Regions from separate parts of the Paenibacillus sp. 7523-1 genome, predicted to be linked through region 2. Evidence: riboswitches for the same ligand, from Rfam matches in the RefSeq annotation. Region 2 holds a riboswitch; each other region holds the start of a gene.
The links. Region 2 has a riboswitch for cyclic di-AMP ahead of CHH60_RS19025 (hypothetical protein). Riboswitches for the same ligand answer to the same signal wherever they lie in the genome.

Region 1: another riboswitch for cyclic di-AMP. It lies ahead of CHH60_RS29105 (C40 family peptidase); the one in region 2 lies ahead of CHH60_RS19025 (hypothetical protein).
Region 3: another riboswitch for cyclic di-AMP. It lies ahead of CHH60_RS00730 (3D domain-containing protein); the one in region 2 lies ahead of CHH60_RS19025 (hypothetical protein).

The regions. Positions count from the first base shown of each region.
Region 1 covers NZ_NPBR01000034.1:28,494-35,674, reverse strand. The annotation lists gene motB (flagellar motor protein MotB) at 77-895, opposite strand; gene motA (flagellar motor stator protein MotA) at 882-1,682, opposite strand; gene CHH60_RS29130 (hypothetical protein) at 1,918-2,211, shown strand; gene CHH60_RS29125 (4a-hydroxytetrahydrobiopterin dehydratase) at 2,473-2,769, shown strand; gene rbsK (ribokinase) at 2,788-3,798, shown strand; gene CHH60_RS29115 (c-type cytochrome) at 3,873-4,232, opposite strand; gene CHH60_RS29110 (GNAT family N-acetyltransferase) at 4,387-4,899, opposite strand; gene CHH60_RS29105 (C40 family peptidase) at 5,191-5,661, opposite strand; cyclic di-AMP (ydaO/yuaA leader) riboswitch at 5,665-5,802, opposite strand; gene CHH60_RS29100 (hypothetical protein) at 6,063-6,905, opposite strand; gene CHH60_RS29095 (M1 family metallopeptidase) at 6,916-7,181, opposite strand, start outside.
Region 2 covers NZ_NPBR01000017.1:101,644-108,824, reverse strand. The annotation lists gene CHH60_RS19040 (urease accessory protein UreF) at 233-934, opposite strand; tRNA gene CHH60_RS19035 (tRNA-Leu) at 1,360-1,442, shown strand; gene CHH60_RS19030 (glutathione peroxidase) at 1,581-2,057, opposite strand; cyclic di-AMP (ydaO/yuaA leader) riboswitch at 2,426-2,598, shown strand; gene CHH60_RS19025 (hypothetical protein) at 2,717-3,112, shown strand; gene CHH60_RS19020 (HAD family hydrolase) at 3,283-3,966, shown strand; gene CHH60_RS19015 (Nramp family divalent metal transporter) at 4,129-5,424, opposite strand; gene CHH60_RS19010 (organic hydroperoxide resistance protein) at 5,856-6,275, shown strand; gene CHH60_RS19005 (zinc ribbon domain-containing protein) at 6,481-6,726, shown strand; gene CHH60_RS19000 (hypothetical protein) at 6,877-7,155, shown strand.
Region 3 covers NZ_NPBR01000002.1:136,443-143,623, forward strand. The annotation lists gene CHH60_RS00715 (M20 family metallopeptidase) at 1-64, opposite strand, end outside; gene CHH60_RS00720 (ABC transporter substrate-binding protein/permease) at 269-1,708, shown strand; gene CHH60_RS00725 (amino acid ABC transporter ATP-binding protein) at 1,695-2,420, shown strand; cyclic di-AMP (ydaO/yuaA leader) riboswitch at 2,686-2,884, shown strand; gene CHH60_RS00730 (3D domain-containing protein) at 2,887-3,561, shown strand; gene CHH60_RS00735 (polysaccharide deacetylase family protein) at 3,688-4,479, opposite strand; gene CHH60_RS00740 (hypothetical protein) at 4,631-4,972, shown strand; gene CHH60_RS00745 (PspA/IM30 family protein) at 5,095-5,766, shown strand; gene CHH60_RS00750 (DUF350 domain-containing protein) at 5,862-6,263, shown strand; gene CHH60_RS00755 (DUF4178 domain-containing protein) at 6,287-6,793, shown strand; gene CHH60_RS00760 (DUF4247 domain-containing protein) at 6,805-7,181, shown strand, end outside.

The DNA.
Region 1 (7,181 bases), on a different contig from region 2:
TTAAATTATTACACATATCAAAAAGACGTTTTCCTCTACCGGAGAGAAAAACGTCCTTTTGAACTTGCGTTTGCTTCTAATTTGCTTGATTAACTGCTTTTACAGTTGGGTTATTGCTTTGATACTTCCGGATAATAGAAACCTCTACACGGCGATTCTGAGCTCGTCCAACGTTGGTCTGGTTACTGGCAACCGGGTGATACTCACCATACCCGCTAGGTGTGAACTTCGCAGGGTCCAGCGCGTCGTTCAATAAGAGGATTTTAAGGAAGTTCAGTGCGCGATCCGCACTTAGATCCCAGTTATCCTTATATTGGCTGTTCGAGATGGGAATATTATCAGTATGTCCAGATACAACCACTTCATATTGCGGGAACTCCTGAAGCATGTTGGATATGGCTTTTGCCAGTGATCGCGATTCAGGCTTCACATCTGCACGCCCTGAAGAGAACAGAGCGTTATCACTGATGGTGATCTTCAGTTCAGATTGATTCAGCTTGGTGTTGAGTTGGTCGGATAGCCCGTTTTTGCTAATATATTGGTCCAGTTGTTTCTTGAGTTTTTCCAGATCTTCCTGTTCTTTTTGTGCCATCTGTGCATCTGTAATCTGAGCAGACTTGTTCTTGGTGATCTCTTCAGGCACCTGTTTGTTTTTGCCCAGGTCGGTTGTGGCTTCCGTAGGATTCATGGATGTATGATCCAATACACCTGCGCCGCCATTCAGTGCACTGCTTAGTGCCGAGGCCATCTGTTCGAACTTGGCTGCATCGAGAGAACTCATGGAGAACAACGTAATAAACAGGGCAAGCAACAGTGTCATCAAGTCAGAATACGGGAGCAACCAGCTCTCGTCTATATGTTCTTCATGCGGCTCATGTTTTTTAGCCTTTTTCACCTGATGATCCCTCCTTCTCTTCCAGCTGTCTACGTTCGGAAGGTGTCAGGAATACAGATAATTTTTGGTTGATGGCAATGGTGGAAACACCAGATTGAATGGATAACAATCCTTCAACCATCATCAGCTTGATCTCCATCTCTTTCTTGGACATCCGCTTCAACTTGTTGGACATCGGGTGCCACAACACGTAACCACTAAAAATACCGAGGAGTGTCGCGATGAACGCAGCCGCAATCGCGTGAGATAGCTTTTCCATATCACTAAGGTCGGCCAGGGCTGCAATCAGACCTACAACGGCCCCGAGAACCCCGAGTGTTGGAGCGTACATCCCCGCTTGTGCGAAGATCAATGCGCCTCCGCGGTGACGCTCTTCGGTGGCATGGATATCTTCCATCAAAACATCACTAACAAATTCCTGGTCGTTGCCGTCAATAATCATGCGCATACCGCTGCGAAGGAATTGATCGTCAATCTCTTCGACTTTTGATTCCAGTGCCAGCAAACCTTCACGACGGGTAGTGGAAGCCCAATCCATAAATGTGCCGATCAGTGAAACACGGTCAATCAGTTGCTGCTTTTTGAAGAGTACCCCGAAAAGCTTGGGGATTTTTTTAACTTCAGACATTGGAAATGCCATGAAGATTGTTGCTGCTGTACCAACAAAGATAATAACGTAGGCTGCCGGGTTGTTAACCAGATTAATCAGGGGAGCACCCTTCAGGAACATCCCGAGAACAAGTGAAACCAGCCCTAAAACTAGTCCGATAATCGTTGAAATTTCCATCATACACCTCATCCATGAGATAAAATTGAATCCTTTCAAGCGGCTGTATTCGGGCTTCCGGGCGAATGTTTGGCCGCAATCCGTTTAACCTATGGCATTTTTTAGAAATGCTGTAACAGCTGAAACGGTCATGTATAGTATTTATCGACCAGAAGGCCTTTTTTTTTAAGGGTTATTTTCAGGTATAATAAGAACAAATCAGCTCTTTAGGGGCCAAACAGGAGTGAAAAAGCCAATGGGCGTAAAGCATGGACGGGATTATGAAGGAATATTGACAGATTTGACACAGGCGATCGGCCGCATTCCGGACCGATACGTTTTTTTTGAAATGGATGCAGAGGATTGGTCCCGTTTGGGTGAAAACGAGCAGCTCGAAGTAGACGAAGCTCTGGCAGAGGACTTGTTCTATGCGCTGGGCACAGAGTCGGTCATTCCTGTAGGGAGTGGTGTGGTTATCCATGACAAGGAGCAGCATCGCATTCATATTTTGATTGGGGAAGAAGAATTGACATTTGTACCCCTAATCTAGGGCTGAATATAAGACGAATTCTAGCGAGGAAGCCGGGAGGGTAAACGCCTGGAAGCCTTACCGCTATTGGCTCTAACGCCATTTACAGTATTGGATTTTGATTTCCGTACGTGGTAAGATGAGAGTCATGAAACGGGCGAGCCGCAGAGCGGCTAACCTATGACGGTTGGGGTTACTGTGGTAGCACCAAGGTTTCGGATGGCATGAGGGACAGGGTTAGAGACTACCCTTGTGCCGTCTTTATGGGGAGGAAGATAACGTATGGTTTTTACGCAAGAAGAAGTCGAAGCTCATCTGGGAAGGCTGGAAGGCTGGGAACTAGAAGAGGGACGGTGGATTGTCCGCAAGTTCGTATTTTCCAACTACATGAAAGGGATTGCATTCGTGGATGAGGTCGCCGCGATCTCGGAAGCATTTAATCATCACCCTTTTATTACGATTGATTATACAACGGTTACGCTGCGTCTCACGTCGTGGGATGAGGGTGGAATTACATCTGTAGATATTAAGGAAGCAGAGCAGTTTAACGAAACGTTTGAGAAAATGAGGACGACATAGCCGGAATCGGTTATCGTTGTGCTGCCAAGAAATGAGGAAGCATACATGTCAGACATGAATCAGAATAAGCCTCTGATCGCGGTTGTAGGCAGTCTCAATATGGACCTCGTGGTGAAGACCGATATCATCCCGGAAGAGGGAGAAACGGTAAGCGGTGAGAAGCTTCACTATCTGGCTGGCGGCAAAGGGGCTAACCAAGCCGTTGCTGCTGCACGTCTGGGTGGACAGACCAAGATGATTGGAGCAGTGGGTTCGGACGGTTTTGGGGAACGCTTGCTGCACAGTCTGACGGATAGTGGGGCAGATGCCTCGCAGGTTCGTGTATTGGAAGACACTGTAACAGGTACAGCATCCATCTGGCTCTCCAAGGGAGACAACCGGATTATCGTTATTCCTGGAGCGAATGGACAAGTGGTGCCGGAGATGCTGGAAGAGGCGGATACGGTAAAAAGCCTGACTGCAGCCGCAGCGGTGCTGCTGCAGCTGGAGATCCCGCTGCCAGCGGTCACCCGCGCCGCCGAACTGGCGGCAGAAGGCAGCGCACTGGTGGTGCTCAACCCGGCTCCAGCGGTGCCGGGTCTGCCCCAGGAGCTCCTGCGGTGCGTCGACGTGGTCACGCCGAACCGCAGCGAGCTTGCCGTGCTTACCGGCCGGGATGATCTCCGGCCGGAAGACGTGGATGCGGCGGTCGCAGAGCTCGCCGCATCGCTCGGGGCCGCTGTCGTCACGACGCTCGGCCCCGAGGGGGCTGTGTACGCGGCAGCGCCTGGCGGCCGCGTACAGGCTGGGCGTGCCGGCGCTTGCCGTGCGCCGGGCTACCCCGTAAGCGCCGTCGATACGACCGGCGCTGGCGATTGTTTCAACGGCGCGCTGGCGGTAGCCCTTGCGCGCGGGGAAACCCTGGACGCGGCAGTAGGCTATGCCATGGGAGCGGCCGCGTTATCCGTAACGAAGCTCGGCGCCCAGTCGGGGATGCCGTATGCACGTGAAGTGGAAGCCTTTTTGGCAGAACACTCAGCCAGAGGCTGAACGATATGACGAAGAGGCCCGTACCATTCCCGAGAGGGAAGGCAGGGGCCTCTTTGCTGCGTATCTCGTTATCCTTATTTCTTCTCGGCCAGCCACATCGCGATATTGGCAATTTCCTCGTCCTTCAGTTTGTCCTTGAAGGAAGGCATGCCTCCGCCTTTACCTTTGACAATGGTAGAGTAGATCTTCTCCACATCATCCTTGCTGCCGATGTTAGCTAGAGCAGGTCCTACGCCACCTTGAAGCTGATCCCCGTGACACGTGATACAATTGGCTTTGACCAGTGCTTCAGCCTGTCCGGCATCCATTGCGACTTCCGGCATGGTTGGTTTCGCTTCTTCAGCCACTTCCTCTTTCCCTGGAAGCGTAAACATTAATACAATAGCCAATGCGCATGCTGCAAAAAATACCCCGCTCATGATCCATTTGTGCATCCGTTATGTCCCCTCCAGAATGAAAGATCATCTAAACTGAAACTGTCCATATCATTATAACGGAACCTGTTAAGACATCATAGCATTTTGTGGTAATTTTTTGAACTAATCACATAAACGGGCATGAATTTCTTTTGGTTATGCGGTTTAAGGGTTAACGAGGTCCTTCATAGACCATGCAATAAAAAGGCATCAAACCACTTGGTGTCTGTCGTTCATACGTATCCTGGGTGACAAATCCAGCCTTGTGATAAACCCGAATAGCCCGCGTATTCCAGGTGAGCACTTCGAGATCGATCTCATGACTAGGGTTCCGCCGAATGGCTTCCTTCACGATCGCAGAGACGAAGGCAGTACCGCGACCTTGTCCACACTGTTCAGGGTGCATACCAAGTCCAATGCGCGTCACGCCTTCAAGAGGAAAGAATTGAACGAATCCGCAAAGTTGGTCCTGCTCTCCGAGTACAACAGCATATTGCTCTTTTCGAAGCTGCTCGTCCCCGAATTCAACCTCCAGCGCCTTCATCTGTTCCCAGGGCAGCCAGGTATAGATGTTATAGGGTGGTTCATATGTCCAGCTGCAGATCAATGCTGCATGTTCTTCTTGCATCGGCACAACGTGAAACGTTACAGAAGCTTCATCCACACCACTGCACGCTCCTTTCATTGTGAACAAGCTACTTCTAGTCATACGCTAATCGTTTATAACATATGTCATTTCATATTTAATCCTGATTTTACTCTACAAAAGAGGAGGGCATTTGGCAAGGTTTTGCTTCCTTGAAAAAAAGTGAAACAAAAGTTCCGGGAATTTCGTTTATATTATAGTAGGATGGGTAAAAACATCATAAGGGCATGGACGAACAAGCACAAAAAAACCGCCGGATACATTCCTGCGGAGAATGTACCGGGCGGTTGATTTATGCTTCGTTACAGTATGATGTTGCTCAGCTTGTCCCTAGTCGAGGGCCAGTGACTCATATGCGTCCGTGCTCATAATCCGTTTAGCGCCAACATAGCGGTTGGCCCAGTAGTTCTCACTCAAAGAACTAATGGTAACTCCTTTGGAAGACGAGGAGTGTGCAAACTTACCTTCACCCACGAAAATCCCTACGTGTGAAACCCCTTTACCCGTTGTATTGAAGAATACCAGATCGCCTGGTCTCATTTCCATGCGGGATACCGAGTCACCCATGTCGAATTGGGAACTGGATTGACGAGCCAAATCGATGCCCAGCTTTTCGAATACATACCGTGTGAATCCAGAGCAGTCAAAGCCGTTAAGCGTTGTTCCACCACTTTTGTATGTAGTTCCCATTGCTGAATCAATTACTTTATCCATTTTTGAATCTGCGAATGCGCTGCCTGCTCCAAGCGATAGTGCGAATGTTAAGCTAAGGACAGCTGCTGTTAATTTCTTTTTGAACAAGAGATATACCCCTTCCAACGCCTGCGAGGTTAGCTTAAGGATTCGGTTGAAGGTCCCCTATGATCCCTCTGTAGCAAGATCAATTCACCCATAACTGGTTCCCCCGCTTCCCAGGTGCCAGGAATTTGGCTATGCTAGTTGTGCACCTGCGAAATCAAGAAATGACGATTTAATTTTAAGTAGTTACAATTCATAAGGTAAAGATTACAAAGTTGTTACTAAAAACTCACTGCGATTATTGTAACAGAGGAGTAAAGCTTTGGCAACGTTTAACAAGAAAATTAGCAAAAAAAACCTCGACCTTTGACGGGGAAAGGTTGAGGTTTGCTTTTTTGAAGCGTAAACATTGACACAAGTTTACATGAAGATGGTAACAATTTTTGAGCGGTTCATTACACTTTTTAACCTTTGGAGGACTTGGACTGCCAAAGGCGGAAATGAGCACATATCTTCCATATATCCAACAAACATCTGGCGAGCGGATAGGTTTGTTGCAGGATCAGACCGATGAGACCTGTCAGGAACCACGACGCAGATGTGAAGGCACCGAAGATGAGCAGATGAATTCCTCCCAGAACCACTGCGATACCAATGAGAGAAATGATATGACGCAAGGCGAGCAATAGACCGAGAAATGTACCTTTTACCCCGCCCTGACTCTCGGGTGCTGTGACGCCAAACTGCATATATAACAAAGCATGATGTACGATCCATCCATACACGATCCATCCAGCTACATATGGAATGCCTGGCAGCAGCAGCTGCAGCGAGTGGAATCCATCCAGAAAGATACTATACAGCTTGGGGATCAGCCAGTACGCAGGCAGCAGTAATAATAGCGTTTTAATGAAATGAAGCAGCATCATCGGTTTCCACAGTGCCTTGATCCCACGTATAAAAGGAATACGTTCTTCTGTATGATTGAAGTGTTGTAATGAATAGAGTAGCCCTGCCTTAATGAGAGGGGTAATCAGCATGCGGAGCAGGAGCATGGCCCCAAGTATCCATAAATAACGATGTACCTCGGGATGGGTAGACAGACTGAGCTGGCTTTCCATTTTGAATAAAATGGTACTCAGCTCCCCAGCGTCAGGGTCCGGATAGCGCAGCAGCAAGGGAATGACTGCCGATTGCACCATTTTATAGATGAAGTAACCCCATACTAGCTGATAGAGAAACAAAAGTGCCACAATGAACATATGCTGACGGACGAGAAACCAGCCCTCACGTATTTTTGCTTTCACTGTCTCCACCTCACCATGACAGACCTCCGAATATAGCTTCAATGAGCTTGGTTACACTCATGCTCCAGCGGAACTTGGATGGTTCATCCAGACCGGCTTTCAAAAAGTTATTCATATGACGGTTCTCCAGCACAACGGTATATAACGGATCGGTCATGGCCCAGGATACAGGCGAGCTGTACGTTAACTTGTACGTAATTCGACCGTTACTGCCATCCCATTCCTTGGCGACGATGTGTCCATCTTCAAAAACGATGCGAACGGGGATTTTCTCGT
Region 2 (7,181 bases):
TCAACCCGCCTTCGGCTGTGTATAATAGAGGGAGATGCGAGCTGTTCATTACATTATATACGCATTTACGTCATGTAACAATTATAAATGATGAAAAGTAGTGTATTAATATTAAATAATGACGTAAAAACGTGATGTTCTATAGGCATACGAGAAAAAGCACGTCAGCAAGGAGGTTGCTGCGTGCTTTTTTCGTTTGGGGAAATATGAAGGAAGCTTGGAGGCGGTAAGATTAGGCGCGATAAGCATGCAGCCCTGCGCCAAGCATGTGGAAGCTGGGGAACAGCGATTTCATGGACATGGAGGTTGGCTGTGCCGGTCCATCCGCAGCGGAGGCGCTAACGGTATTCCATTCATGCTCCAGGTCTGCGGCCAGGCGAACCAGCAGTTCCTGGGTGGTTTCGTTATGCATGGGGAGGACTTTGGAAGCTTCGGTTATGCATGCATTCATGGCTGAGTGCAAGTAACCCATTACCGCTTCCTCGACGGGGATATCGAGGTAGTGGTTGATCCAGGCGTGAACAGTAGAGAGGCAGCCTATAGACTCGTATTTGGCAAGGGTATGTTCGAGCTGGTTGAATTCAATCCAGGGGTGGAGAGCCCGGGCCAGCTTGATCAGTCTTTTGCCCATGGCAGCGGCTTGCTCCCTTTGATCAGAAGGAGTCCGCTGAACGTGAACCAACTTGTCAATGAGTGCTGTTCGCCATGTGTCATTATGATCCGTTGCGCTGTAGATACCTTTAATCGCCATGCCCTCAAGTCGAACGATACTGGGATGCAGCTGGCAGCGCATGAAGGATTCCAGATCATCGGCATTTCGGATGCTGCCTTCAGCGATGTGTACATCCATACCAAATGAATGGGTAAAACCTCCGACATGAATGGAGGAATCAAGCAGTTTGACATAATCGAGCAGCTTATTCCCACGGTTCACGGTCTTTCGCCTCCTATGTTCGTAAAATGTTATATTATATAACATTATTATTGATTTCTGAATCCTTTTATGTTTAAAATCCGAATTATATGATATATATAATCACATAAACATCCGTATTTTGTCAACAATTTCTTGCTTTTGAGTTTTAAATATATTTTAATGTTATATTATATGACTCGTAATGATTAAATGCTAGAAAACTAATGATAGGTATATGATACACTTTCGTATGGGGAGCTAAAATTAAAAATGAGGATGTATAAATGAATTGAAATTTAATGTATGCAGCAGTTAAAAGATCATGACGAAAAAAACCGATATTTGGAGGGGAAACACAGGTGCAAAAGTAGTTTTTATAAAAGTGCTTTACTTTTATAATGTAAACCTGTATAATCAATTTTGTTGCCGATTATTTACGACATGCGGTCGTGGTGGAATGGCAGACACGCTATCTTGAGGGGGTAGTGGGCGTATGCCCGTGGAGGTTCGAGTCCTCTCGACCGCATCATATTGTACGACAAGAAGAGGTTTTCCGAATATGGAAAACCTCTTTTTTTGCGTTGGAAATACAATAAAAAAAGGCCATTCACAGAGAACCGGACTTTCTCTGGTTCCCTGTTGATTATGGCCTCTCCATATTGATTTATTTCAGCAGTTTCTCAATATCAGCCTCAATTTGGTCAGGAGTCGTTTTTGGAGCATAACGCTTCATGACACGTCCGTTCTGATCAACGAGGAATTTGGTGAAGTTCCACTTGATGGCTTTGGATCCGAGCAGTCCCGGTGCCTCTGTTGTCAGGTGTTGGAATAGTGGGTGAGCGCTTGAGCCATTAACATCAATTTTCTCAAACATAGGAAAGCTTACACCGTAATTCATCTGACAGAACTCAGCAATATCGTCGGAAGATCCTTTTTCCTGAGCGAATTGGTTACTTGGGAAGCCTAGTACTTCAAACTGCCGGTCTTTGAATTTGTTATAGAGTTCCTGTAAGCCTTCAAATTGCGGGGTCAGACCACATTTGCTCGCCGTATTTACAATTAGCAGCACCTTGTTGCGATAATCGGACATCTCGACTTCCTGGCCCCGAAGGGTATTGACTTTGTAGTCATAAACGGACATGATCAGTCGCCTCCATATCGTATAATGGGTTAATGATACCTATAGTTATATTATATTGCTTACAATTAGATAATGCAAAACTAATTAAATAAATTCCTATGTTTACTTACAGATATTTAAAATTACATACGTTTTTCATAAGGACGAGAATTAGCGAGATTCACAGAGATGGATGGAGAATGGATTGGTTGTAAGCGATATCATTGATGTGTAATGCCTTAAATTCGTCCATTCGCTGATCTGACCGGACTTTACACTAACATGTCGCGGGTGTATGATTCATATCGTAATTTCTATTTCAATTAAACTTAACATGAACAACGAAACAAACGATAATATCGCTCTGGTCAATACATGAAACAGGAACGATGTTTTAATCGCTGAGTTTCCATTCATTCATGGGTGGGAAACGGGGGAACCAATCGGAACGGCTGTCATTGCAGCTAATCCATGGGGTGAATTTTTCGGTGCAAGCCGGAAATAGGGCGACTCTCGCGCCCGAATCCGTCAGCTAACCTCGTAAGCGTTAAAGGGAGAGGCAACAAGCCGTACGCATATTCATGGCGTTTTCGTCATGGGTTATTCAAGAAGCGTTCGGGAGGCCTTGGTCCCCCACGCTTCTTTTTTGTTGTCTTTTCACGCCAAGGGAGGAACGAACGATGGATAATGAGATGATTCTAGTAACAGCACCGAATGAAGCAGGCCGCAAGTTTATCAAGCTGTTGATGTACAAAAAAATGCCGTTTGCCGTTCTGACTAACAGTGCAGGGGAAGAACGGAAGCTCCGCAGAATCGGAGTGGAGAACGTCATTCGCATGAATACAGCTGAAGCTCAGAAGTGGTTTCTACCGCAGTCGAGTGTAGGCAACGTTTTTATTTTCGAGAACAGTTTGAACCTGACCTGCCGCTATTTGCAGATCTGCCGTTCCTGGACCTCCAAATCACTATGTGTGATTACGGAACAGAGTCACCCCAAAGGCATTTACCGCGGGATGGGAGCTGACCGCATTGTGTATTCCCTTAATGGAGAAGTTGGCTTCTTGCTTAATGGTTAATGTGATAGCTGCCGATTGATCCGGTGTAAGGTGCCTGTTATAATTGAACTTGTGGAAAAACGGAATTCTGAGGAGACTCATGCATGATGGTGGGTCTTCTTTTTTATTTGAGCATTAATGTACATTGCTGATTTAGAGATTGCGTTCATGGCTAACAAGGAGGAATAGGCGTGCCGGATGTACGGGGGTTAAAATGGTTGTTCTTTGATGTAGGAGATACGCTGGTGGACGAATGGGAGCCGGTAGATGATATTATAGGGCAGTTTGTAAAAGAAGCCTGCTTGCTTGGATATCCGGTGAAAATAGAGGAAGTGCGAGAGATATTTGCCTCGTGTTACCGAAATTATGAGCAGTGGCCCATGAGGGTAGCCATTCGAACGCTAATCAGCGATGAACGTCATAGGGAGCAGATCCAGGAGAAGTTGAAGTTCCGGAAGGAATTGGAGAAACCCTTCGCTTCTGCTGACGCGGTGTTGAAGGAATTGTCACACCATTATCGAATTGGCATTATTGCCAATCAGAGTCTAGGGACAGCAGAGCGCCTGGAGAGCTACGGTCTGCGGAGGTACGTGGATGTACTGGCTTGCTCGGCAGAAGAAGGCGTATCCAAGCCGGATCCGGAACTCTATGCTGTGGCTTTGAAGCAGGCGGGATGTGAACCCCAGGAAGCAGTCATGATTGGGGATCGGATTGATAACGATATCATTCCTGCCAAGAAGCTGGGGATGCGAACGATTCGGATTTTGCAGGGCTATGGACGATTTCAGCCTGAGCTGGAGGGCCAAGAGCATGCAGACTGGACCATCGAAGCCTTGGAGCAGATTATTCCACTGCTTGTGCCTTCTGAAGGTTAGCGGATAAAATTAAAAAGAGATGACCTTCGCGTCATTAAATACTGGACAAGGCAAGTGTACGGCAAGCTAAAAGGCTGATCCCCTCAAGTATATTCTTGATGAGGGATCAGCCTTTTTTTATAAATCTATAGTAAGAGGGAAACGGTTTTAGCGCTATATAGATTAAAACAGCATGATGGTTTGGATAATCAGATAAACGTTCAGAACCACAATCACAGCAGCGATGATCCAAGAGACGACTTTGAGCCACAGTTTGTTGGCGAATGCGCCCATGCTTTTTTTGTCACTCGTAAACATCACAAGTGGAATAACGGCAAAAGGCAGCTGCAAGGATAGAATCACCTGGCTCAAAATCAGCAATTCTTCCGTTCCATGTTCGCCGGCGATAGCCGTCACAATAACGGCAGGGATGATCGCAATTAATCGGGTCACGAGCCGGCGGAGCCAAGCCGGAATCCGAATGTTCAGGAAACCTTCCATGACAATCTGTCCGGACAGTGTACCTGTAAGCGTAGAGTTCTGACCTGAGGCCAGCAGAGCGACACCAAACAGGATACTTGCAATGGTTGTGCCCAGCAGAGGTGTGAGCAAGTGATAAGCATCTGCAATCTCAGCGACCTGTGTCATGCCTGCGCTGTGAAATACAGCGGCTGACACAATGAGTATGGCAGCGTTGATAAACAGGGCCAGGGTCAAAGCGATCGTTGAATCCATAGTGGAGTAACGAATGGCTTCTCTTTTCCCCTGAGTTGTCTGTTCGATCTGCCGGGTCTGCACGATGGATGAATGCAGGTACAGATTGTGCGGCATAACCGTTGCTCCAATGATTCCGATGGCAATATACAGCATCGCTGGATTCTGTAGTATCTCGGCACTTGGTACAAAGCCGGTGAGTACCCCGCCCATATCCGGTTTGGCAAGAAACAGGTCAATCCCGAAGCAGAGGGCGATGGTTGCCATCAGCACGATGACCAGTGTTTCCAGGGCGCGGAAGCCTTTATTTTGCAGCAAAAGGATAATCAGAACATCCACAGCCGTAATAATGACGCCGTATAACATCGGGATGTTGAACAGGAGCTTCAGTGCGATGGCTGAACCGATGACCTCAGCCAAATCTGTAGCAGCAATGGCCAGTTCGCACAGAGCCCAGAGCATAATGACAACCGGCATACTGAACCGTTCGCGGCAAGCTTGGGCCAGATCGCGTCCGGTTACAATACCAAGCTTACCTGCAAGGGACTGTAATACGACGGCCATAAGGTTTGAGATTAAAATAACGGATAATAGCGTATAACCGAACTTGGAACCGCCGGCAATATCTGTTGCCCAGTTACCCGGGTCCATATAGCCGACAGCCACCAGATAACCGGGGCCGACAAAGGCGAGGAATTTTTTCCACCAGACGGCGTTTTTCGGAACTTTCATGGAGCTGTGTGCTTCCCCGAGGGAGGGAGCCATGCCTGCTGCGGCTAATTGCTCAGCCGAAGGAGAATTGAATGGATTTTTTTTACTCATACATGTTCACCTGACTTTTTAATAATAATCGTATTGATTTTCCTTATGATGAAGACCGGGGTCATTCACTTTTATATGTCTGAAAATATATGTCGTTACTTACATTGTACTCATTCAATAATTTTTGTCTAGTGCAACTTTTATGTAGATGGACAAAATGAGAAGCGGATGAGGTTACAGATCCTTAGTATATTACCCAACTTCAGAAAATTTAACTTATATCATAAATCGCGTTATGCAGATGGCGGGATGGATGCATGAAAATGACAAAGATGCAGAAGCTGATGAAGTAACCCAAAACCGTTTCAAATTAAGCCAGAAGTTTAAATTGAATTGTAGGCAGCAAAAATATTGGAGAAAAAGGAGAGATTCTAATGGAAGCTTTATATACAGCAACTGCGACAGTCAAAGGTGGACGTACAGGTTCGGTAACTTCATCGGATGGAGTCCTTAAACATGATCTGAAAATGCCAAAAGAACTGGGTGGATCCGGCGGTGAAGGTACGAACCCTGAGCAGCTCTTTGCAGCAGGCTACGGTGCATGTTACGAAAGTGCTCTTGCCAACGTGGCGCGTAAAGCAGGCGTTAAACTGGAAGATGTGACGGTAACAAGTAATGTATCCATTGGAAAAGACCCTGCGGATGACGGATTCCAGTTGTCGGTCCGACTGGATGTAAGCATGCCGGGTGTGGATCACAGTCAGGCAGAGGATCTGGCTCGCAAGGCTCATGATTTTTGCCCGTATTCCAAAGCGACTCGTGGCAACATTGATGTCGTACTGAACGTGGTATAAACCGATACTCGCTGGAGTAAAGGGAGAGATATATTAAGCAGGCTATCATGGATACCTGTTGTTCGGTACAAGCCCTGCTGGCAAACGGCAGGGCTTTGTATTTTAAAATCAGAAGACATGCAGGAGATTGCAGGTCAGATCGCGTACTCTTTTACATAATTATACTCTTGCTTCATGCCAGGCATCTGAAAAAGGGGGAATGCAAATGAGTATTGAAGAGATGATTGAGCGAAGGTTTGTATGTACGAAATGTCGGGGAACGGATTGCAACATCAAGGAAGTCTCAATGTCCGGGGCTGGTCTTAGCAAAATGTTCGATATTCAGCATAACCACTATTTGTTCGTAGCCTGTTCCTCATGCGGTTATGTGGAAGTATTCGACCCCGATGTACTGAAAGGCAAAAAGCAGGGTCAGGTAGGCACAATATTGGATATTTTGTTCGGCGGATAGTGTGGCATAACTTGGTGGGTATGGAATCCATTCAAAATAAGCTGGGAGGTTCGTGCTCCCTGAGTTGACATCGAACTAAAATTTCTTTAATATGACTTAGTACTGAGAAAAGTCATGCAGGAAACAAATTTGAATTGACAGGTGATATCCATGTCTTATAGACCACGTATTGCAAAATTGCAAGTAGCCAGCAAAAACGAAAATGACGGATTGTATGAATTTACGATGAAGCTGGTAGATGGCACACAGTGCCGCGTATTCTACTCCAAATCTCCGGAATGGAAGATGACAGCTATCAGCCGTCTGCAGAAAACGCCTTGTCCAGTATGCCGCAAAGATTTCATTTGCAAATGCATGGACCAATGGGCAGGAGACCTGCACCAACAAATGATTGAAGATGAGTGGATGGAAAAGGCAATTGCTGAGTAATTGCCCCAACAGATACGAGCGTAGGC
Region 3 (7,181 bases), on a different contig from region 2:
TCTCCTTAAAACGGGAAGCATATTGATCAATAACCGACAAAATTTGTGATTTGGTATGTGTCATCGTGAACTCCTTCGTGCAAAATGAAAATAATTTAGTCATTATATCATGTTTGCTTGGTTTTTTCAGAAACAAGTCAGGATTTGTAAGTTGAAAACTCATTGCATAATCATGCATTGTACTTTATAATGACTCAGGCATCAACATGAGGAAGCACATAATGTATGTAAGGGGAGAACAGGGTTGAAATTGATTAGTCGTTACACCATGATGCTGTTGACCTTTGTCGTTTTATTGACGGCTGCCGTTCCTTCGGCGCTGGCAAGTGGAACTACAGGCACTTCAGACAGTAAAAAATTGGTTCTCGGCACGAGTGCCGACTTTGCACCATATGAATTCCATAAAGTGATTAATGGCAAGGATGAGATTGTCGGATTCGATATTGCCATTGCCAAAGAGATTGCTGCCGATTTGGGCGTAGAACTTGTAATAGAAGATATGGGTTTCGACGGCCTGCTGCCTGCATTGCAGAGTGGACGCGTGGATATTGTTATTTCAGGCATGACACCGACAGAGGACCGCAAGAAAAGTATCGACTTCTCCGATACCTACTATAAATCGAAACAAGTCATCATGGTTCGCAATGAGGATAAAGACAAATACCCAACCATGGCTGAACTGGAAAATGAAAAGATCGGAGCACAAAAAGGTTCGATCCAGGAAACAATCGGACAGAAGATTCCTGGAGCCAAGCTGACGTCTCTTGATAAAATCTCGGACATTGTGCTTCAACTGCAAACTAAACGGATTAACGCTGCAATCGTTGAAGATACAGTTGCCGCAGGATACCTGGATGATATGATCGGACTTGCGCCTGCAGTTCCGGACGAAGAGCAGGTAGCAGCAGCGATCGGTATTCGCAAAGGCAATACGGAATTGCTGAATGCCGTTAATGGTACGCTTGAACGACTGAAGAGCGAAAATAAAATTGATCAGATGGTAACGGAAGCCAGTCAATTAATGGCAGACCGTGAGGTCAAATCGCCAAATATTTTTGAAGTATTCTGGCAATACAAAAGCTTTTATGCTACGGGGGTTGGTTATACCCTCCTATTGTCCGCACTTGGCGTAATCTTCGGGGTAATTATCGGTTTGATCATTTGCATGTTCCGGATGCATGATATGGCCATTTTACGTTGGATTGGTACGGCATATGTTGAAGTGATTCGCGGGACGCCGATGCTGGTTCAACTGATGATTATCTATTATGGCCTTTCCCTGACCTTCGGTATTAATTTCTCGGCTCTTCAAGCCGGTATTATCACACTCTCCATCAACAGTGGTGCTTACCTGGCAGAGATCTTCCGTGCAGGGATTCAAGGAGTTGACCGGGGTCAACTGGAAGCTGCCCGTTCGCTTGGGATGGATAGAGCCGCGGCCATGAGATTTATTATTTTGCCACAAGCTTTCAAAGCTGTACTGCCTGCCATCGGTAATGAATTCGTAACCATTATCAAGGAATCGTCCATTATCTCGGTCATTGGTATGGTTGATATCATGTATCAGGCAAGTGTAGTCAAAAACATTACGTACCAAGGAATGAATCCGTTCCTTATTGCAGCAGCCATATACTTTGTATTGACATTTATTTTGTCCAAGCTGCTGGGTCGACTGGAAAGGAAGTTGAGTGCAAGTGATAGACGTTAGACAACTATACAAATCCTACGATAAAAACGAAGTACTTAAAGGCATAGATGTCACGATTGGCAAGGGCGAGGTCGTTGTTGTGATTGGTCCTTCAGGATCAGGCAAAAGTACTTTCCTTCGCTGTCTTAACTTGTTGGAGCAGCCTACTTCAGGTGAAATTAATTTCGAAGGCGTATCGATCACAGATCCCAAACACAACATTAATGCAACCCGGGAAAAAATGGGGATGGTGTTCCAGCACTTTAATCTGTTTCCGCATAAAACCGTGGAGCAAAACATTACCATTGCCCCGATTAAAGTCAAAAAGCAATCTGCACAGGAAGCCAAGCAGATCGCCACAGACTTGCTCAAAACCGTTGGGTTATTGGATAAAAAAGATGCTTATCCGAGTCAGCTGTCTGGTGGACAGAAGCAGCGGATTGCCATTGCCAGAGCGCTTGCGATGCAGCCGCATGTGATGCTGTTTGACGAGCCAACGTCTGCACTTGACCCGGAAATGGTTGGTGAAGTACTCGACGTTATGAAACGCCTGGCTGAAGGCGGCATGACGATGGTTATTGTTACCCACGAAATGGGCTTTGCCCGTGAAGTGGGTGATCGCATCATCTTTATGGATGGCGGTGTAATTGTGGAAGAGGGCACACCGGATGAAGTATTTGGTCAACCTAAGAATCCACGTACACGTGACTTCCTCGGTAAAGTCTTGTCATAACCTTTGAGCATGATCCAGTCAGTGAACCGGATTAAATAGAACGAACAAAAAAAGAAATCAAACAACCTTGCTCACGTCACGTTAGCAGGGTTGTTTTTTTGATTATGGATAAGTATCCAGTGTCGTAAAAGTAACGTTTCTGTCATCGTTCCAGAGCTGCTTGATCGCTCTTTAACAAGAAAAATCCTTATTTCTAAAGCCGCATAATGTGTTGTTCAATACAGTTGGTAACATTTACTACGGACCTTGGTTACAAAATTGTGATATATTGTTCCTGCCGAAACTTCCTGAGGAGGAAGTGTGGAGGATGTAATGATGCAGACCGTGGGGGGAAGTTTGAAACGCACGCTGCTTGGGGTGAATTAGGGATACATAACGCAAGACGAATGTAACAGAGACCTATAGGGTGGTTTCCTCCATCCGAATCCGACAACTAACTTCGCAGGCACAATGAGGGAGGAAGACCATGATTAAGAAGAGAACTATAGCCAAAACAGCAACAGCCCTATTGACAGCAGCAATGCTCATTCAGGCCGTTCCAGCTCACGCTGATTCTGTTCACGTGGCCAAAGAGGGGGATACCTTCTATACCTTATCGAAACAATATGGAGTTGGACTGAACACACTGGTTAAAGCAAACAGTGATATTTCACCTTACAACATTTATGGTGGTTTGAAAATTACGATTCCTGGAAAAGCAAACACAGCCTCAGCTGCTCCAGCTGCGAAGAGCTCTACAGGTGCAAAGACGATTGCGACCGCTAGCCTTGATGTAAATGCTGACGATAAAGTCGTTGAGGCCTGGGGCAAAACGTTTGATTATAGTAAATCCATTGATGTGAAAGCAACAGCATACTCTGCAGCCGCTTCCGAAAATGGTGGATGGGGTGCTGTTGATTACTTCGGTAATCCACTTGAACTCGGCACGATTGCAGTAGACCCTAGTGTCATCCCACTGGGTACAAAGGTTCTTGTTACGGGTCACTCCCATCCGGCGCTGCCTAAGCAGGCATTTGTGGCTACTGCCCGGGATGTCGGTGGAGCGATCAAAGGGAAACGAATTGACATTTTCATTCCTGGAAGCCAGAAGTCTGTGAGTACCTTTGGTTTTCAGGACGTTGAACTTTATATCTTGAAATAAGTATCAGTGCTACAAAAGGGTGCCTTTATTACACGATGAACGCGTAATAAGGGTACCCTTTGTCTTTATTAAAACGCGCAAGATTGTTAATTCATAACTTATGTGTTTCCTCTACTAAGCCGAGTATTATTTGCTTTTTGGCAATTGCAGCATCTCGTCCAAAGTCACCAGATTGAAGCCCCTGCATCGCAGTTCATCTATAATCTCCGGAAGTGCTCCAATGGTACCGGACAGATTGGAGCCCACGCCTCCGCCCGCATGTTGAAGAATGATGGAGCCTGGTTTGACTGCAGATAAGACATTCTGCTTCACTTGTTCTTTGCTAAGGCCTTTCCAATCCAGCGAATCCACATTCCAATTGACGATGCTGTATTGCTGTCTTGCGGCCCATTGCAGCTGTTTTTCATTAATATCCCCGTATGGAGGACGAATCATTTTTGGTGTATACCCGGTCAGTTTACGAATAATGTCGCCGGTATGTAGAATTTGTTTGCGAAAAGCATTCAAAGACAGCTTACTGAATTCAGGGTGGTTGTAACTGTGGTTCCCAACAATGTGACCTTCCCTAACGATCCGTCTGACGAGGTCGGGATGTTTCTCTGCCCGGTTGCCAACAATAAAGAAAGTCGCTTTAACATTATATTTCTTTAAAATATCCAATACCTGCGGAGTGAAGCGCGGATCAGGTACATCATCAAAAGTCAGTGCTACCTGTCTGGTTGAAGGACCATTGGTCTTGAACGTATCGGCATATTTCTGCCTTAGCTGACCGAGTGTCAGCTGTTCATCCTCAGATAGATCCGGCTTTGCAGCAGGCATGCTCTCTCGAACGGGTTTTGCCAGCAGTTGTCCAGGTGAATAGCTTCCACTCATAAAGATAAGGATCAACATGGAGAATGCGATGAGGCGAATACGCATGATATAGCCTCCTTTGTCAAATTGCGTTCTCTTTGGTATGCCCGTGTTGATGGTCCATTATGCATAAATGTGAGATGTTTCATTGTCCAATTCAGTCATTAAGCTCATAATTCCACCATTACATATACTCCAAAAGGATGGGTGGATTAGGATGGGTACGTATGATTTGAAATCGGTTCGTTTGCAGGTCATTGAAGCTGGAGAAGATAAGATATTTTTGGTCACGGGTGGGAAAGCTCATATAGGGGCTGTGGCGACCTTTTATCCGGAAAGAGAACGCGTGGTGGGGACGGCAGTCCATATACCGGGGCATAAGGAACAGGAATTGTGTGAGCGTCTTGCACGTAAGGCCGCAAATTCTCTTAAGGTGACTGTAACCGTTATTATGGGGATTCATTTTGACGCCATTACACGTGTACAGATTGATGAGATCGTACAGACGGCGGAAAAGCTGCTCGATGATCATTTAACCCTGGCGAATGATACAAAATAGTATATTTTGGGTGAATCTGAATCGTGTTTTATGATTTTTTTTGGTAAAATTGAAACGGGATGAAGGTTACCACGTATGTATGATTATATACAAGATGTAAATCGACTAGGAGGAATACCATAATGTCCATTTTCAAACGTTTGCGTGATTTAACGATGTCTAACATTAATGCCATTATTGACAAGGCAGAAGATCCAATCAAAATGACGGATCAATATATCCGTGATATGCAGGAAGATCTGGAAGATGCAGAGAAGGCTGTTGCTCAACAAATCGCGATTGAGAAAAAGTTCAAGCAGCTGTTCGAGGAACAGGAAGCATTGGTGAAGAAACGTGAGGAGCAAGCTCATACCGCAGCACGTGCACAGAACATGGAGCTGGCGCGCCGGGCTCTGGAAGAGAAAAAAGCTGCTGAAGTAAAAATGGCAGAATACAAAACAAGCTATGATCAGAACAAGGCTTCGGCAGACAATCTGCGCGGCAAGCTGGATGAAATGCGCAAGCAATTGACACAAATGAAAAACAAGCGTGAAACGTTGGTAGCGCGTTATAATGCAGCAAAAGCACAAACCGAAATCAACAAAGCGTTGAACGGATTCAGCTCCGATACAGCGAGTGCTGGCATGAAACGTATGGAAGAGAAAATGATGCAAATGGAAGCACAGGCTGAAGCAAGCAACGAGATGTCTTCCAAAGGAAAATCACTTGATGAAGAGTTCGAGAAACTCGGCAAGGATCAGGCCGTTGAAGATGAACTGGCGGCACTCATGAAGCAGTACGAAAATAAGAACTAAACCTTGCATCTTAAGCAGGGTTCCTAGCGGAGGAGAGACAGCGTTTCTCCTTCGCTTTTAAATGCGGTTCATGTTGATAAGTGGGGGCTGTGTAAATGGATTTGAACATTTTGGCGATGCTGGTCTGGACATTATCTGGTTCGGTTTTGCTTTTTGTTTTGATGTATGTGGATTCATTGTTTACGAAGTATAAGGATTTTGCGGAAGTTAAGGCAGGGAACATGGCAGTTACAACACGGATGGTCATGAAGCTGTTTGCTCAAGGGTATGTGCTTGCCACTTCGATTTCGACAGCGGGTCATCTGGGTGAAGCGTTGCTTGTATCCGTTGTTTCGTTTGTCATCCTGCTTATTCTGGAAAGCGTTGTGCATTTTATGATTCGCACGTGGGCCAATCTCGATTTGGACACAGGAATTCAGCAAGGGAAGACAGGATATGGCTTGTTCTCAGGTGCCTTGCACATCGTGGGCGCATTAATTATTGCAGCTTGTTTATAAGATAACGAACGGGAGTAATGGGTATGAGTGTATGGAAACGGATTAAAGGAATACTAGCCAAACCCGAACCACCACGAGCAGAGAAAACCATGCTGGACCTTGAGCCTGGAGATATCTGTGAGGTCTCGCTCGTTACGTATGAAGTCGTGGGGCGGGTGCAGCATCGTGCCCGAAGAGCGGTGGTGCTAACACTGCAAGACGGTACAACGTTTAGACATCTGCATGTAGAAGAAAGAGAATTGACACGTTATTCCCTCTATACGCCAATTGATGGGCGTCTTGACGCACCAGACGAAGTACCAACCTTACTTGATCTGGACGGACGCGCGTATCATCTGGAGGAAGAATATGGAGGAATGGTTACCACTGCCGGCAGGACACCTTATGGTCAGGCTGGAGAGCAATTGGTTTGGCAGTACCAGTCCGATGATAACATGCTTCTGCGTGTGGAATGGCAAGACAGAAGATTTACTCTGTATGAAGGTGAGTCCATTCTTCCTGCGGATATCAAAGTGATTCGTTCGAGCTAGGAGAGGTTCCAATGAAAAAGCGCATGGCACTTGGATTAAAATTAATGCTGGTCCTCAGCCTTGTCATGTCCCTGTTGTCCGCGTGCGGGATGCCTTCCGTTCAGGACACTTATCCGCTTGAGTCTGTAAGTGGCAGTGGCAATACGACATCCTATGTGTATCGGGCTGCCGATCGTTCTGTTCCGGAAGTCGCTCAGGAGTTATCCGAACAGCGCAAACCTGATCAGATCTCGGCGGAAAACGAAGAGCGGATGTTCCTGGTGTATCAGGACCAGTATTATCATTTGCAGCAGGACCCGAACAAGAAGGAAGATACCTTAATTGAGGTGGATTCCAAGGAATACGTACGCCAGAATTATGATTCTTCCTTTTTACAGGGGTATTTGAC